Regions from separate parts of the Actinomadura gamaensis genome, predicted to be linked through region 2. Evidence: riboswitches for the same ligand, from Rfam matches in the RefSeq annotation. Region 2 holds a riboswitch; the other holds the start of a gene.
What was found. Region 2 has a riboswitch for S-adenosylmethionine ahead of thrC (threonine synthase). Riboswitches for the same ligand answer to the same signal wherever they lie in the genome.

Region 1 (6,919 bases), on a different contig from region 2:
TGTAGGCGATCGCGCGGCGCAGCGTCTGCGGATGGGCGTCGCGGCGGTCGGCCGCGTCCGGGGCGGCGCGGACGTTGCTCGGCAGGGCCGCGAGGACGGCGGCGGCCAGCAGTTGCCCGCTCGACGACGCCACCAGCGGGTCCGCGGCCATGACCGGATTCCCCAGGACGTCGTCGCGCAGGTAGGCGATGGTGCGTTCGAGATGGCGTCCGGCGGCGTCCGAGATGGGCCGCGCCCCCAGCAGCCGCACCGTTTCGGGCTTGTGTCCGGGTTCGGTGCCGGCCACCTGCTGGAGCAGGTCCGGATCGAACATGATGATGTCGTAGCGCGAGCGGCGGATCTCACCCTTGTACGGACGGTCCGGAGGAGCGAACAGGACGACGTCGCCCGGACCGAAGACCTCCTCCTCGTCACCCGCGACCTGGTTGACGATGGACCCCGTCTGCACGGTGCACAGGCACACCTTGCCGAGCGGATCGACGTCGTAGCTCATGCCGTAGTTCAGGTTCAGCTGGTCGACGCTGATCGATCCGAGCGTCCGCCGGGCGATCTGCGTGTGCGGCCGCGACACGTCCCCGCCGATGCTCATCTTGGCGTACGCCTGGCTGAGGAATTCCTCGGTCTGCCCGAGGTCGCGGCTGTCGAAGAGCAGTGGCTGCAACGGGCCCTCCCACTCGTGGACGTCGGCCTCGCGGGCTCTTTCTGAGCGTCCGTACGGCCAGAGTACTGTCCCGGTCCCCGCTTCCCGCGCCCCGCACTTCTCACCTGCGCGGACACACTTCCGGACCCCGGACGGCCCCCGGATGGCCCCCGGACGGCCCCGGACGGCCCCGGACGGCCCCGGACGGCGGCGCGCTCGGCCGCCCGCGGCCCAGCCGTCCCGCCTGGATTCAGGGCCGTGCGACGCGGGCGTCCCGCCGGGACTTGGGTCCCTGGGCGCGGGCGGGCCGCTCCGGCTCGGCCCCGGCGGCGCGGGGTCCCGCGCGACGGCCGGGACCGGACTGTCCGGCAGAGGCGGGCATCTTCCGGCTCGGGACGGTAGATTGCGGGCCTGGTCATTTCCGTCCCTGTTCTTCACGGCGAGCTTAGGCGTGGCCTGGCAGGGTGGTTGACCTTTGGAGTGGTGTCGACGAACCCGGAGCGAGTGAGGAAACATGTCCGACGACGACAAGCCCCGGGGTGAGCCGGCGGTCAAGGCCAAGCTGCCGAACGCCAAGAACATCCGCAGCCCGGAGTTCACCCCGCACGGCATCAGCGGCGGACGGACGGGCGGGCAGCCGCTCCGGACGTCCGCGAAGGCCTCGGGCCTGACCGCCGCCCAGGCGAGGAAGCGGCGCAACATCGCCATCGCGGTGGCGGTCGTCGCGGTGCTCGCGATCGCCGGGGGCACCACCTGGTACGTGACGCGGCCCGCGCCCAAGGTCGAGGTGACCGGGGCGTTCGGGAGCGCGCCGAAGGTGAAGATCCCGGGCTCGGTGACGCCGCCCAAGGGCCTGAAGGTGACCGAGCCGATCACCGGCAGCGGCGCCAAGATCGGCGCGAACACGCTGGCGCTGCTCCACTACGAGATCTACGAGTGGGCGCCGAAGGGCAAGGAGAAGAAGGGCTCGACCAGCAAGAAGGTGCTGGACACCCGGGAGAAGACCGAGCTGAATCCGCAGCCGGGCCCGCAGCTGCTCCCGGTCGACAAGCTCCAGGTCAAGGGCCTGAAGAACGGCCTGACCGGCAAGACCGAGGGCAGCCGCGTGGTGCTCCAGATCCCGCCGGACCAGAGCTTCGATCCGCAGTCCGCGCAGCAGTTCGGGCTGAGCGAGGGCGACTCGGTGCTGTTCGTCGCCGACATCCTCAAGGTCGTGCCGTCCGGCGCCGAGGCGTCCGGCACCGAGCAGAAGCTCGACGACAAGAACCTGCCCACCGTCGAGCCGCAGAAGGGCAAGGCGCCCAAGGTCACCATCCCCAAGGTGGACCCGCCGAAGACCATGCAGGTCAAGACCCTGATCCAGGGCAACGGGCCGACCACCACCAAGGACGACACCGCCGTGGTGAACTACGTCGGCGACATCTGGGGCACCGGCAAGCAGTTCGACTCGTCCTGGGAGAAGGGCGCGCCCGCCGCGTTCCCGCTCGCCGACCCGCCGCCCGGCGCCATGCCCGGCTTCTTCAAGGGGCTGCGCGGGCTGAAGGTCGGCAGCCGGGTGATGCTGATCCTGCCGCCGAACGACGGCTACGGGAAGCAGGGCAACCCGCAGGCCGGGATCAAGGGCACCGACACGGTCGTGTTCGTGGTGGACATCCTCGGAGCCGCCAAGACGACCTGACCCGTCACCCGACGGCTCCACGATCCATCGCCCGACGGCTCCACGATCCATCGCCCGACGGCTTCCGATCCGTCACTTGCCGGATCGCTGAGTCGCCCGGCGGACTCCTGATCCGTCGCCCGACGGTTTCGACGGCGGGACGGCCCGATGCGGGCCGTCCCGCCGCGCGTTTCCGGACCGTTCTGTGATCCGCGCCACGCGAACCTCCGGGCCGATCCAGTCGTCCTTCTAAGGGAGGCCATGTGAGCGTGATGACCGGCCCGACGCACCGAACCCCTCGGGTATCGTCGATAACGAATAAATCACGGGGGGCCAGTGAGCAGTAAGGACCTGTCCCGGAACGGCGATTCGCCCACCGGGTCGAACAAGGACGTCCCGGGCGGGCGGCCGGGTGGTGCCGCGAGGCTCGGCGGGATCGCCGAGAGCCCGCAGACCGCCGGGGCCAAGGCCGCCGAGGCGGCCCGCACCGCGGCGGGCGGTCGCGGCCGGGCGCCGGGCGCCGCCGGAGGGCCGCCGCGGCGGCCGAAGCGGCGGCGCAGCCGCGGCGTGCGGTACGCCCGGCGGGCGCTGTTCACCCTGCTCGGCCTGCTCTTCCTCGGCGTCGCCGCGTTCGCCGTCGCCTACCTGTTCACCCCGGTCCCCTCGCCGTCCCAGGCGGCCGTCGCGCAGGGCCCGACGTACTACTACGCCGACGGCAAGACCGTGATCGCCAAGACCGGCACCAACCGCGAGGCCGTGCCGATCAGCCGGGTGCCCAAGAGCGTCCGGGACGCGGTGATCGCCGCCGAGAACCGCAGCTTCTACAGCGACCCGGGCGTCTCGGTGACCGGCACCGGGCGCGCGCTGTGGTCCACCGCGACCGGCAAGCAGCTTCAGGGCGGCTCGACGATCACCCAGCAGATGGTCCGCAACTACTACGGCGGCATCGGCCAGGAGCGCTCGGTCACCCGCAAGCTCAAGGAGGTCATGGTCTCCCTGAAGGTGGGCCGGGAGAAGTCCAAGGACTGGATCCTCGAGCAGTACCTCAACACGATCTACTTCGGCCGCGACGCCTACGGCATCCAGGCCGCCGCGCACGCCTACTACAACAAGGACGTCAAGGACCTCACCCCGTCCGAGGGCGCGTACCTGGCCGCGGCGATCCAGCAGCCGACGCCGTTCGGCGACCCGTCCGGGGCGTCGCTGACCTACGCGCAGCAGCGCTGGCAGGCGGTCGTGGCGAACATGGTCCGCGACCACGCGGTGACGCCCGAGCAGCAGGCGCAGATGAAGTTCCCGATGCCGCTCAAGCAGAAGCTGAAGAACGTCTACCGCGGCCAGAACGGCTACATGATCAACGTCGCGCGCAAGGAGCTGATCGAGCGCCGCGGCTACACCGAGGACGAGATCAACCGGGACGGCCTGAAGATCGTCACGACGTTCGACAAGAACCTGATGGACGCCGCCAAGCAGGCGGTCACCGACAACACCCCGAGCGGCATGAGCAGGAGGATCCGCACGGCGCTGGTGTCGGTCGACCCGAAGACCGGGCAGGTCCTCGCGTTCTACGGCGGGCGCAACTACCTCGACGAGATGGGGTCGAGCGTCTGGTACGACTGGGCGCAGCCGGGCTCCGGCTTCAAGCCGATCGTGCTGGCCGCCGCGCTCAAGGCGGGCTACGGCCTCGACACCACGGTGGACGGCTCGTCCCCGCAGACCTTCGCCGGGACGTCGCTGAAGAACGACTCCAACGAGCAGTTCGGCGACATCAACCTCGTCACCGCCACCGAGCACTCGGTGAACACCGCCTACGTCAACCTCGGCCAGCAGGTCGGGCTCGACAAGGTCGTGAAGATGGCCGAGGCGCTCGGCATCCCGAAGGGCCAGCTCACCGCGAACGGCGCCGACACCGCGCCGTCGCTGCCGCTCGGCCCGATCTCGGTGCACCCGATCGAGATGGCCGGGGTGTACTCGACGTTCGCGGCGGGCGGCACGCACCGCACCCCGTACGTGGTCCGCTCGGTCGAGGACAACAAGGGCAAGTCCGACGAGTTCTCCGAGAAGGGCGACAACGTCTTCAGCGACCAGGTCGCGCGGGACGCCACCTACGCCATGCAGAAGGTCGTCCAGGGCGGCACCGGCACCGGCGCGCAGCTCGACGACGGCCGCGACGTCGCGGGCAAGACCGGCACCACCAACGGCGGCGCGGCGATCTGGTTCAACGGGTTCATCCCGCAGCTCCAGACGACGGTCGCGATGTTCCGCTCCGACAACAAGCAGCTGGACATCCCCGGCTACGCGTCCTACGGCGGCCAGCTTCCGGCGCAGATCTGGAAGAGCTACATGACCGAGGCGGTGAACATCAAGAACTACGAGCCCAAGTCGTTCGAGTCGCCGTCCATCGAGACCGGCTCCGACCAGGGCCCGAGCACCGACCGCCCGACCGGCCTCCCGTCGACGCGTCCGCCGACGGGCAAGCCGACCCATCCGGGCCGTCCGACGAGCCCGCACACGCCGCCGACGGACCGTCCGACGCACCGTCCGACCGACCGTCCGACGGGTAAGCCGACCATCCCGATTCCGGGAGGCGGCGGTGGCGGCGGAGGCGGCGGCGGTGGCGGGGACGGCACCGGCGACCAGGGCAACTGATCCGCGCCGAACCTCCGTAACCCTTTGCGGACTGATGCGAAACGGGGTCCCGAACCACTCGGGACCCCGTTTTGTCATCGGCCGCCGCCGGTCGCGCGATGCGCTCCCGCTCAGCGGCAGGCCGTGCCCAGCTCGTCGGGCGCGGCGGTGAGGGTCGCGTTGAGCTGCGAGACGTCGCCGGTCGAGACCGTCCCGGCGGCGGCGCGCAGCCTGTCCGCCTGATCCTTGAGCGCCTTCTTCAGCCCGTCGTCGGACGCCTTGTCCGCCAGCCCCGACAGGTTCGCGGCCAGCTCCTCGGTCGGCCGCCGCCACTGCGCCGCGTCCGAGGCCGAGACCGCGCGGACGCCGCCGATGTACCGCTCGTACGCCCTCTTCGCGTCGCCGCACGTCGCGGCCGTGTTCCCCGACCCACCGCAGGCGGCGAGCAGCGCCGCCGCACCGGCCGCCAGCGCTCCCCCGGCCAGCGTCCGGCTCACCCCGTAGCGCATCCGCTCCCTCTCCCGACTTGATCCGTCCAGCGTCCTTCCTATACTTTCGCATCAGGTCATGAGTGCCAGCGTCAAGCCCCGGCTCGCTGGCCGGCAACCCTTCGTCCGCGATGGGGTGCCCCGGGTGAGGACCAGGCCGGACGCCATCCGCGTCCCGGCAAGCGCGGATCCCGTCGATCCAGGGCACGGCCCTCGGGATCCCTGATCCCGAAGGAGTGCACTCGTATGTCCGCGACCACCCTCGCCACCGCCGCCGCCCCCTCCGGCGCCGCCGTCTCCGCCGCCGTCTCCGCCGCGCCGGCCGTCGTCGGGGCGGACGCGCCCGTCCCGCTGGAGGACGGACGCCGCGTCCCCTACGCCAACCTCGACTACGCCGCCAGCGCGCCGTGTCTGTCGGCGGTGCAGGAGGCGATCACCTCGGCACTGCCGTACTACAGCAGCGTGCACCGGGGCGCGGGCTACGCGTCCCAGGTCACGACCGCCGCGTACGAGAAGGCGCGGGAGACCGTCCGCGACTTCCTCGGCGCGTGGCGGCGCGCGTCGGTCGTGTTCACCCGCAACACCACCGACGCGATGAACCTGCTCGCGCACTGCGTCCCGTCCGGGACGACGGTCGTGGTGTTCGAGACCGAGCACCACGCGACGCTGCTGCCGTGGCGGCGGGCCGTCCGGCTGCCCGCGCCGTCCTCGCCCGCCGAGGCCGTCGCCGCCGCTGACCGTGCGCTCGCCGAGGCCCCCGGCGGGCCGCGCCTGCTCGTCGTCACCGCCGCGTCCAACGTGACCGGCGAGGTGTGGCCGCTGGCCGAGCTCAGCGCGGTCGCCCACCGGCACGGCGCGCGGATCGCGGTGGACGCCGCCCAGCTCGTCCCGCACCGGCCGCTGGACATGACCGCGCTCGGTCTCGACTACGTCGCCTTCTCCGGGCACAAGCTGTACGCGCCGTTCGGCGCCGGCGTCCTCGCCGGACGGTCCGACTGGCTCCGCGCCGCCGACCCCTACCTCAAGGGCGGCGGGGCCAGCGCGTCCGTCGAGGACCACGGCAACCGCGCCCTCTGGCACGCCGACCCCGAGTCGCGGCACGAGGCGGGCACCCCGAACGTCCTCGGCGTCATCGCGCTCGCCGCCGCCTGCGAGACGCTCGCCGCGACCGGCTGGACCCCGCTCGTCGAGCGCGAGGAGCGGCTGCTCGCCCGCCTGCGCTCCGGCCTCGCCCGCATCCCCGGTGTGCGTGAACTCACGCTCTGGGAGGACGGCTCCCCGCGCGTCGGCATCGTCTCCTTCGTCGTGGACGGCTGGGAGGCGCGCGACCTGGCGCTCGCCCTCTCCGGGCAGTACGGCATCGGCGTCCGCGACGGCAAGTTCTGCGCCCACCCGTTCGTCCGGCACCTGCTCGGCGCGTCCGACGCCACCGGCGGAACCTGCTCGGACGGCCAGAGCTCCGCCGTCCGCGCCAGCTTCGGCGTCGGCACGACCGAGGCCCACATC
Region 2 (6,919 bases):
CGGCAACGGGTGGGCCAAGGGGGCGGGAAGCCGCACCGGCCGGGCCGTCCGGTGGGTCACCATGCCCCCATGGCCACTGGTACCGCCCCGTCCGCCCGGCCGGTCTTCGTGTTCGGCTGCCCCCGTTCCGGGACGACCCTGCTCCAGCTGATGCTGCACTCGCACCCGCGCCTCGCCGTCCCCGCCGAGACCCGGTTCGTCCTGTCCGCCTACACCGGAAGGTGCGACTTCGGTGACCTCTCCGACAGGGAGAACAGGCGCCGGCTCGCCGAGTGGATCACCGGACGGCCCGCGGCGAGGTTCGGCGATCTCGGTCTGGACGCGCGGGCGGTGTCCGAGCGGATCATCGAGGGGCCGCCGACGCTCGGCTCGGCGCTCGGCGCCGTGTTCCGCGCCTACGCCGACCGGTTCGGCCGGCGGCGCTGGGGCGACAAGCGGCCGAGCTACTCCAAGAACATCCCGGCGCTGCTGCGGATGTTCCCGGACGCCCAGTTCGTCCACCTGATCCGGGACGGCCGCGACTGCGTGGCGTCGCTCTGCGAGATGCCCTGGTACAAGCTGGACGTGCACCACGCGATCGCGTCCTGGCGGGAGGCGATCGACATCGGCCGCCGGGCCGCCGTGCGGCTCGGGCCGGACTCCTACTACGAGCTCCAGTACGAACGGCTCGTCGCCGACCCGCAGGACGAGCTGTGCCGCCTCTGCGCGTTCCTCGGCGAGGAGTTCCACCCGGAGATGACCCAGCCGCAGCGGATCGCGGAGCTGACCGTCCCGCCGCAGAAGAAGTGGCACGACCGCACCCACTCGGCGGTGTCGTCCGGACGGGTCGGATCGTGGCGCGACCGCCTCGAACCGTGGGAGGCCGGGCTCGCCGAGGCCGCCTTCGGCGACCGGCTCACCGACTACGGCTACGAGCCGTCCGGAATGCCGAGGCCGAGTCCCGCGCTGCTCGCGAAGTTCGCCGCGACCGCCGCGCACCGGCGCATGGCGCACCGCAAGGCCGACGTCCGCGACCGCTGGCGCCGCCGCCACGAGCCCAACCCCGTGACCTGCCTGCTCCCCGCCGAGACCGCGCCGACCCTCCTCTGACCTCGCCCGCGTGCCTCAGCCGAGGCCGCCGAGCTGGTCGGCCCTCAGCTGAGGACGTCTAGCTGATCGGCCCTCAGCTGAGGGCGTCTAGCTGGTCGGCCCTCAGTCGAGGGCGTCGAGCTGGCCGGGCGTCAGCCGAGAGCCTGTCGGTCGAGGGCTTCGAGCTGGTCGGCGAACCAGCGGGCGGGCGGGAGCGCGGTTGCGGCGGCGGCCAGGCGGCGGGTGCGCTCGGCGCGTTCGCCGGGGGGCATGAGCAGCGCGCGGTGCAGCGCCCCGGCGGTCTGCGTCACGTCGTAGGGGTTCACCATGAGCGCGTCGTCGGAGAGCTCCGCGGCGGCGCCGGCCTCCCGCGACAGGACGAGCGCGCAGCCGTCCGCCGACAGCACGGGGCCTTCCTTGGCGACCAGGTTCATGCCGTCCCGGATGGGGTTCACCAGCAGGACGTCCGCCAGCGAGTAGGCCGCGAGCGAGCGGGGGTAGTCGTCGTTGACCTGCACGATCAGGGGATCCCAGGTGGGCGTGGCGAACTCCTCGGAGATCGCCCGCGCGGTCTCGTGGACGGCCTCGGTGTACGCGCGGTACTCGGCGAGGTCCGTCCGCGACGGGTACGCGAACGCCAGGTGGACGACCCGTCCGTGCCATTCGGGATGCGTCGCCAGCAGCTCGCGGTAGGCCGCGAGCCCCCGGACGATGTTCTTCGACAGTTCCGTCCGGTCCACGCGGACGATCAGTTTCCGGTCGCCCACCTGCGCGCGTAGCGATTCCTGGCGTTCGGCGACGTCGGACTGCGCGGCTCGTGCGCGCAGGGACTCACCGTCAACGCCGAGCCCGTGGACGCCGATCCGGGTCGTCCGGCCCGCGTAGGTGACGCAGCTACCGCTCACGCGGGCGCCGGGGAGCAGTTCGGCGCAGCAGGCGAGGAACGCGTCCGCCCACCGCCGCGTGAGGAAGCCCGCGTGGTCCGCGCCGAGGATGCCGCCGAGGACGGCCACGGCGACGTCGTCCGGAAGCATCCGGAAGTACTCCGGCGGCGCCCACGGCGTGTGCGAGAAGTGCGCGATGCGCAGGTCGGGACGCCGGTCGCGGAGCATGCGCGGCGCGAGCGACAGGTGGTAGTCCTGCACGACCGCCTTCGCGTCCGGCTGCGACGACTGGGCCACCGCGTCCGCGAACGCCGCGTTGTACGCCTCGTAGGACTGCCAGTCGCGGCGGAACCGCGCGTCGAAGTGCGGCGCGCGCGGCGTCTCGTACAGCAGGTGGTGGACGAACCACAGCGTCGAGTTCGCGACCGAGTTGTACGCGCGCTGGAACGTCGCGGCGGGGATGTCCAGCATCCGGACGTCCGCGCCGCCGGTGTCGTGCCCGGCGCGGTCGAGCCGTCCGTCCGGGGCCTCGCGCGCGGCCTCCCGGTCGGGGTCGCCGAGCGCCGCGCACACCCACAGGACGTCGGTGCTGGCGGCGACTCCCGCGAGCCCCGACACGAGGCCGCCGCCCCCGCGCCGCGCGGCCAGCCCGCCGCCGTCGCTCCGGGTGAACGACACCGGACCACGGTTGGACGCCACCACGATCTGACTCATGGAAGCAGCGTCTCAGCCGGGACGCCCGGACATCAAAGGGACCCGCGTGAAAGCCGGTCCCACAGCTGTCTTCGCGCCCGCCCGCAAGTCCCCCGAGTGCTACAGCACCACCGCCGGATGCGTCACAGAACGCTCTCGCGTGACCAAGACCACGGCCGGGTAACGTCTCAATGAGCGAGACGGCGCTGTCCGAGAACCGGTCAGATCATGTAATCTCGCCTCACGCGGTCCGAAAGGACCCGACTTACACAACTTCATAACGCTCATCCAGAGGGGTGGAGGGACCGGCCCTGTGAAGCCCCGGCAACCACCCGGTTAGGACGCGCTCGCGAACCCGCGAGGCCGACCGGGAAGTGGTGCCAACTCCGGCCTGCGACCAAGGCGGCGCAGGGAAGATGGGGAGAAGGGCCTCGCTTCATGGCGCTCACGTCTGCGACGAATCTCGGACCTGCCACCGCGCTCACCTGCCGCGAATGCGGCCACACCCGCGAACTCGGCCCGCACTACGCGTGCGAGGAGTGTTTCGGGCCACTGGAGATCTCCTACGACTTCGGCGACGTCACGCGCGAGTCGATCGAGGCGGGACCGCGCAACATCTGGCGGTACAAGGGGCTGCTGCCCGTCCCGTCCCACGTCGAGGAGACGCCGAACACCGAGCCCGGCCTGACCCGGCTCGTCCGCGCCGACCACCTCGCCGAGACGCTCGGGCTGTCGGCGCTCTGGGTGAAGGACGACAGCGGCAACCCGACCCACTCGTTCAAGGACCGCGTGGTCGCGGTGGCGCTCGCCGCCGCCCGCGAGCTCGGGTTCAAGGTGCTGGCCTGCCCGTCCACCGGGAACCTGGCCAACGCCGTGGCGGCCGCGGCGGCCCGCGCGGGCATCCGCAGCGCGGTGTTCGTGCCGTCCAACCTGGAGTCCCAGAAGATCATCACGACGGCCGTGTACGGCGGCACGTTCGTGACCGTGGACGGCAACTACGACGACGTCAACCGCCTCGCCTCGGAGATCGCCGGCGAGCAGGACGACTGGGCGTTCGTCAACGTCAACGTCCGGCCGTACTACGCCGAGGGCTCCAAGACGCTCGGGTACGAGATCGCCGAGCAGCTCGGCTGGCGGCTGCCGGACCAGATCGTCGTCCCGGTCGCGTCGGGTTCCCAGCTCACCAAGATCGACAAGGCCTTCCAGGAGCTGATCAAGCTCGGCCTGGTCGAGGACAAGCCCTACAAGGTGTTCGGCGCGCAGGCGGCGGGCTGCGACCCGGTCGCCAACGCGTTCAAGCAGGGCTGGGACGTGTTCCGCCCGGTCAAGCCCGACACCATCGCCAAGTCCCTCGCGATCGGCAACCCGGCGGACGGCACCTACGTGCTCGACGTCGCCCGCCGCACCGGCGGCGCCGTCGAGGACGTCACCGACGAGCAGGTCGTCGAGGGCATCCGGCTGCTCGCCGCCACCGAGGGCATCTTCGGCGAGACCGCGGGCGGCGTCACCGTCGGCGTGCTGAAGAAGCTCACCGAGTCCGGCGCGCTCGACCCGGCCGCCGAGACCGTGATCATCAACTCCGGGGACGGCCTGAAGACCCTGGACGCCGTCGCCCCGGTCGTCGCCCCGACCGCGAACATCGCCCCCACCCTGGACGCGTTCCGCGCCGCCGGAATCGCCTGAGAGGAGCCACCATGAGCACCGTGTCCGTCCGCATCCCGACCATCCTGCGGACCTACACCGGCGGCGAGTCCGAGGTGAGCGCCGAGGGCGGCACCCTGCGCGCCGTCGTCGCCGACCTGGAGTCGTCCTACGCCGGCATCTCCGCCCGCATCCTGGACGACAACGGCAAGATCCGCCGCTTCGTCAACGTCTACGTCGGCGACGAGGACGTCCGCTTCGCCGAGGGCCTCGACACCCCGACGCCGTCGGGCTCGCAGATCTCCATCATCCCCGCCGTCGCCGGCGGCTGCTGATGCTGACCACTTGACGCAGAAGTTGTCAAAAGCCCCCTTTCTTTTTGAGAGGGGGCTTTTGTGCTGCTCGGGAGGGTAAAGGCATGGTCATGGGGATAGCGGAGGATGTCGCCGGAGTGCTGCGCGCCCATCCGGCCGTGCGGGGAGTCGAGCTCGTCGGGTCCCGGGCGCGGGGGACGGCCGCGCTCAGTTCGGACTGGGACTTCGCCGTGACCGTGGACGACTTCGGGCAGGTGGCCGCCGACCTGCCGGGGCTCGTCGCCGCGTTCGACCCGTTGGCGGCGCAGTGGGACCCGCTGGGGGAGTGCGCGAGCTACCTGCTGGTCTTCGCGGGGCCGGTGAAGGTGGACCTGCTGTTCCGGGACGTCCCGCGCCGTCCGGCCGGGCCGTGGCGGATCGGGCCGGACACCCTGCGGGCGGTCGACGTCCACTTCTGGGACTGGATCCTGTGGCTGGTGAGCAAGCGCCAGCGTGGGATGGGCGACCGCGTGCGCGGCGAGCTGCTGACCATGAGCGGGCAGCTGCTGCGCCCGCTCGGCGTGCAGGCCGTCCCGACGTCGCTGGAGGAGGCCGTGACCCGGTACGTCCGCGCGCGGGACCGGCTGGAGACCCGGTACGGGCAGCGCGTCCCGAGGCGGCTGGAGGCGGAGGTCCTTCCCCTCGTGCACGCGCGCGAGGGTGACCATTACCGGCCGTCCCGTCTTGGCTCGTGAGGGCTGACGTCCGGATCCGGCCGCCTATAAGGTCGGTGCCGATCACGCCGGGTCGACCCCGCCGCGGTCCGTCCCCGCGCGGGCCCTGGAGACACGGGTGGTGGTCGGCGGGTCCCGCGGTAGCAGGGGCGGGGCCCGGAACGCACCGCGGCCGAACGGCCGCGGACGAACCGGCAGGTTGGTATGGCGCAGGGCACAGTCAAGTGGTTCAACGCGGACAAGGGCTACGGCTTCATCGCGGTGGACGGCGGCCGGGACGTGTTCGTCCACTACTCGGCCATCCAGATGGACGGCTACCGCAGCCTGGAGCAGGGGCAGCGCGTCGAGTTCGAGATCACCCAGAGCGACCGGGGCCCGCAGGCGGACGCCGTCCGCGCCATCTGACCGCGAACGCGGTCACCCCAGCTCCCTCTCAGGCTTCCCCGGACGCGGCCCGGACGCGACGTGCGCGGCCAGCAGCCGGTCGGCGCGTCGCAGCCGGGCGGCGAGGCTGCGCGCCATCGCCCAGTGCAGCGCCTCCACGGCCTGCGGGCGGTCCCGCTCCAGCCGCTTCAGCGCGGCGTCGGTGAGGACCTGGCACACCGTGGGCTCCGCCGCGACGACGCGGTAGGCCCGCGGGTCGTCGCGGCGCACCGTGAGCTCGGTGACGGCCGTGCCCGGACCCATGGACGCGACCTGCACCGGCACGGCCGGGTCGCCCTCCATGACCTGCGCGACCAGGCCGCCGGAGACGACGAAGTACAGCGACTCGTCCGGTTCGTCGCGCGGGGAGAACAGCACCTCGCCGGACGCGAGGCGGCGCTCCTCGAACAGCGGCGCGAGCGCCTCCAGCACGCCGGCGGGCAGGTCGCGCAGGACGTCCTGCTCGGGCAGCGGGACGACCTCGGGGCGGTCGGCCTCCTGCGGCGGGCCGGTCTCGGCGACGAGCGCGTCCTCGCACCATTCGAGCGCCTCGTCCAGCGAGGCGAACGCGGCCTCGGCGGACGCCAGCGGCGACCGGGCCGCCTCGGCCGCGACGACCGTGGTGACGCCGTGCTCGCGCAGCTCGCGGACGAGCGTGTCCAGCAGGTTCACCGCGACCGGCTCGGCGCGCGCGACGCGGTGCAGGTCGAGGATCAGCCACCGGACGTTCTCGTGGTCGCCGGTGATCGCGCGCACCGCGACGTCGGTGGACGCGAACCCGAGGTCGCCCTGGAGCTCGCACAGCGCGATGGCCCGCCCGCGCGTCCGCAGGATCTCCCGCTCGGCGAACCGGCGGCTGCGCTGCGACGACACCGCGTCCCCGCGCAGGTACCGGTGGATCGCGGACGTCGTCCCCGTCACCGGACGCATCAGGTGCAGCCCGAAACGCGACGAGAGCTCCTGGCACGCCGCGATCGCCCGGACGCTCGTCCCGCGCGCGTCCAGCGGCGGGCTGTACACGCCGATCCCGAGCTGCGACGGCAGCACGGCGGCCAGGCCGCCCGCGACGCCGCTCTTGGCGGGCAGCCCCGACCGCAGCAGCCACTCGCCCGCGAAGTCGTAGGTGCCGGACGTCGCCATCACGGCCATGACGTGCTCGGTCGTGTCCGTCCCGACGACCCGG

Region 1: linked by a shared signal. The riboswitch ahead of ACFPCY_RS29470 (aminotransferase class V-fold PLP-dependent enzyme) and the one ahead of thrC (threonine synthase) in region 2 are both predicted to bind S-adenosylmethionine.

Annotation. Positions count from the first base shown of each region.
Region 1 is NZ_JBHSIT010000009.1:298,313-305,231, forward strand. Features, by position in the region: gene ACFPCY_RS29450 (helix-turn-helix domain-containing protein) at 1-661, opposite strand, end outside; gene ACFPCY_RS29455 (FKBP-type peptidyl-prolyl cis-trans isomerase) at 1,155-2,318, shown strand; gene ACFPCY_RS29460 (transglycosylase domain-containing protein) at 2,634-4,946, shown strand; gene ACFPCY_RS29465 (hypothetical protein) at 5,057-5,434, opposite strand; SAM riboswitch class IV at 5,489-5,604, shown strand; gene ACFPCY_RS29470 (aminotransferase class V-fold PLP-dependent enzyme) at 5,660-6,919, shown strand, end outside.
Region 2 is NZ_JBHSIT010000016.1:151,737-158,655, forward strand. Features, by position in the region: gene ACFPCY_RS39155 (sulfotransferase family protein) at 70-1,089, shown strand; gene ACFPCY_RS39160 (alpha,alpha-trehalose-phosphate synthase (UDP-forming)) at 1,221-2,666, opposite strand; SAM riboswitch class I at 2,927-3,068, shown strand; gene thrC (threonine synthase) at 3,084-4,328, shown strand; gene ACFPCY_RS39170 (MoaD/ThiS family protein) at 4,340-4,621, shown strand; gene ACFPCY_RS39175 (nucleotidyltransferase domain-containing protein) at 4,711-5,334, shown strand; gene ACFPCY_RS39180 (cold-shock protein) at 5,518-5,718, shown strand; gene glsA (glutaminase A) at 5,731-6,919, opposite strand, start outside.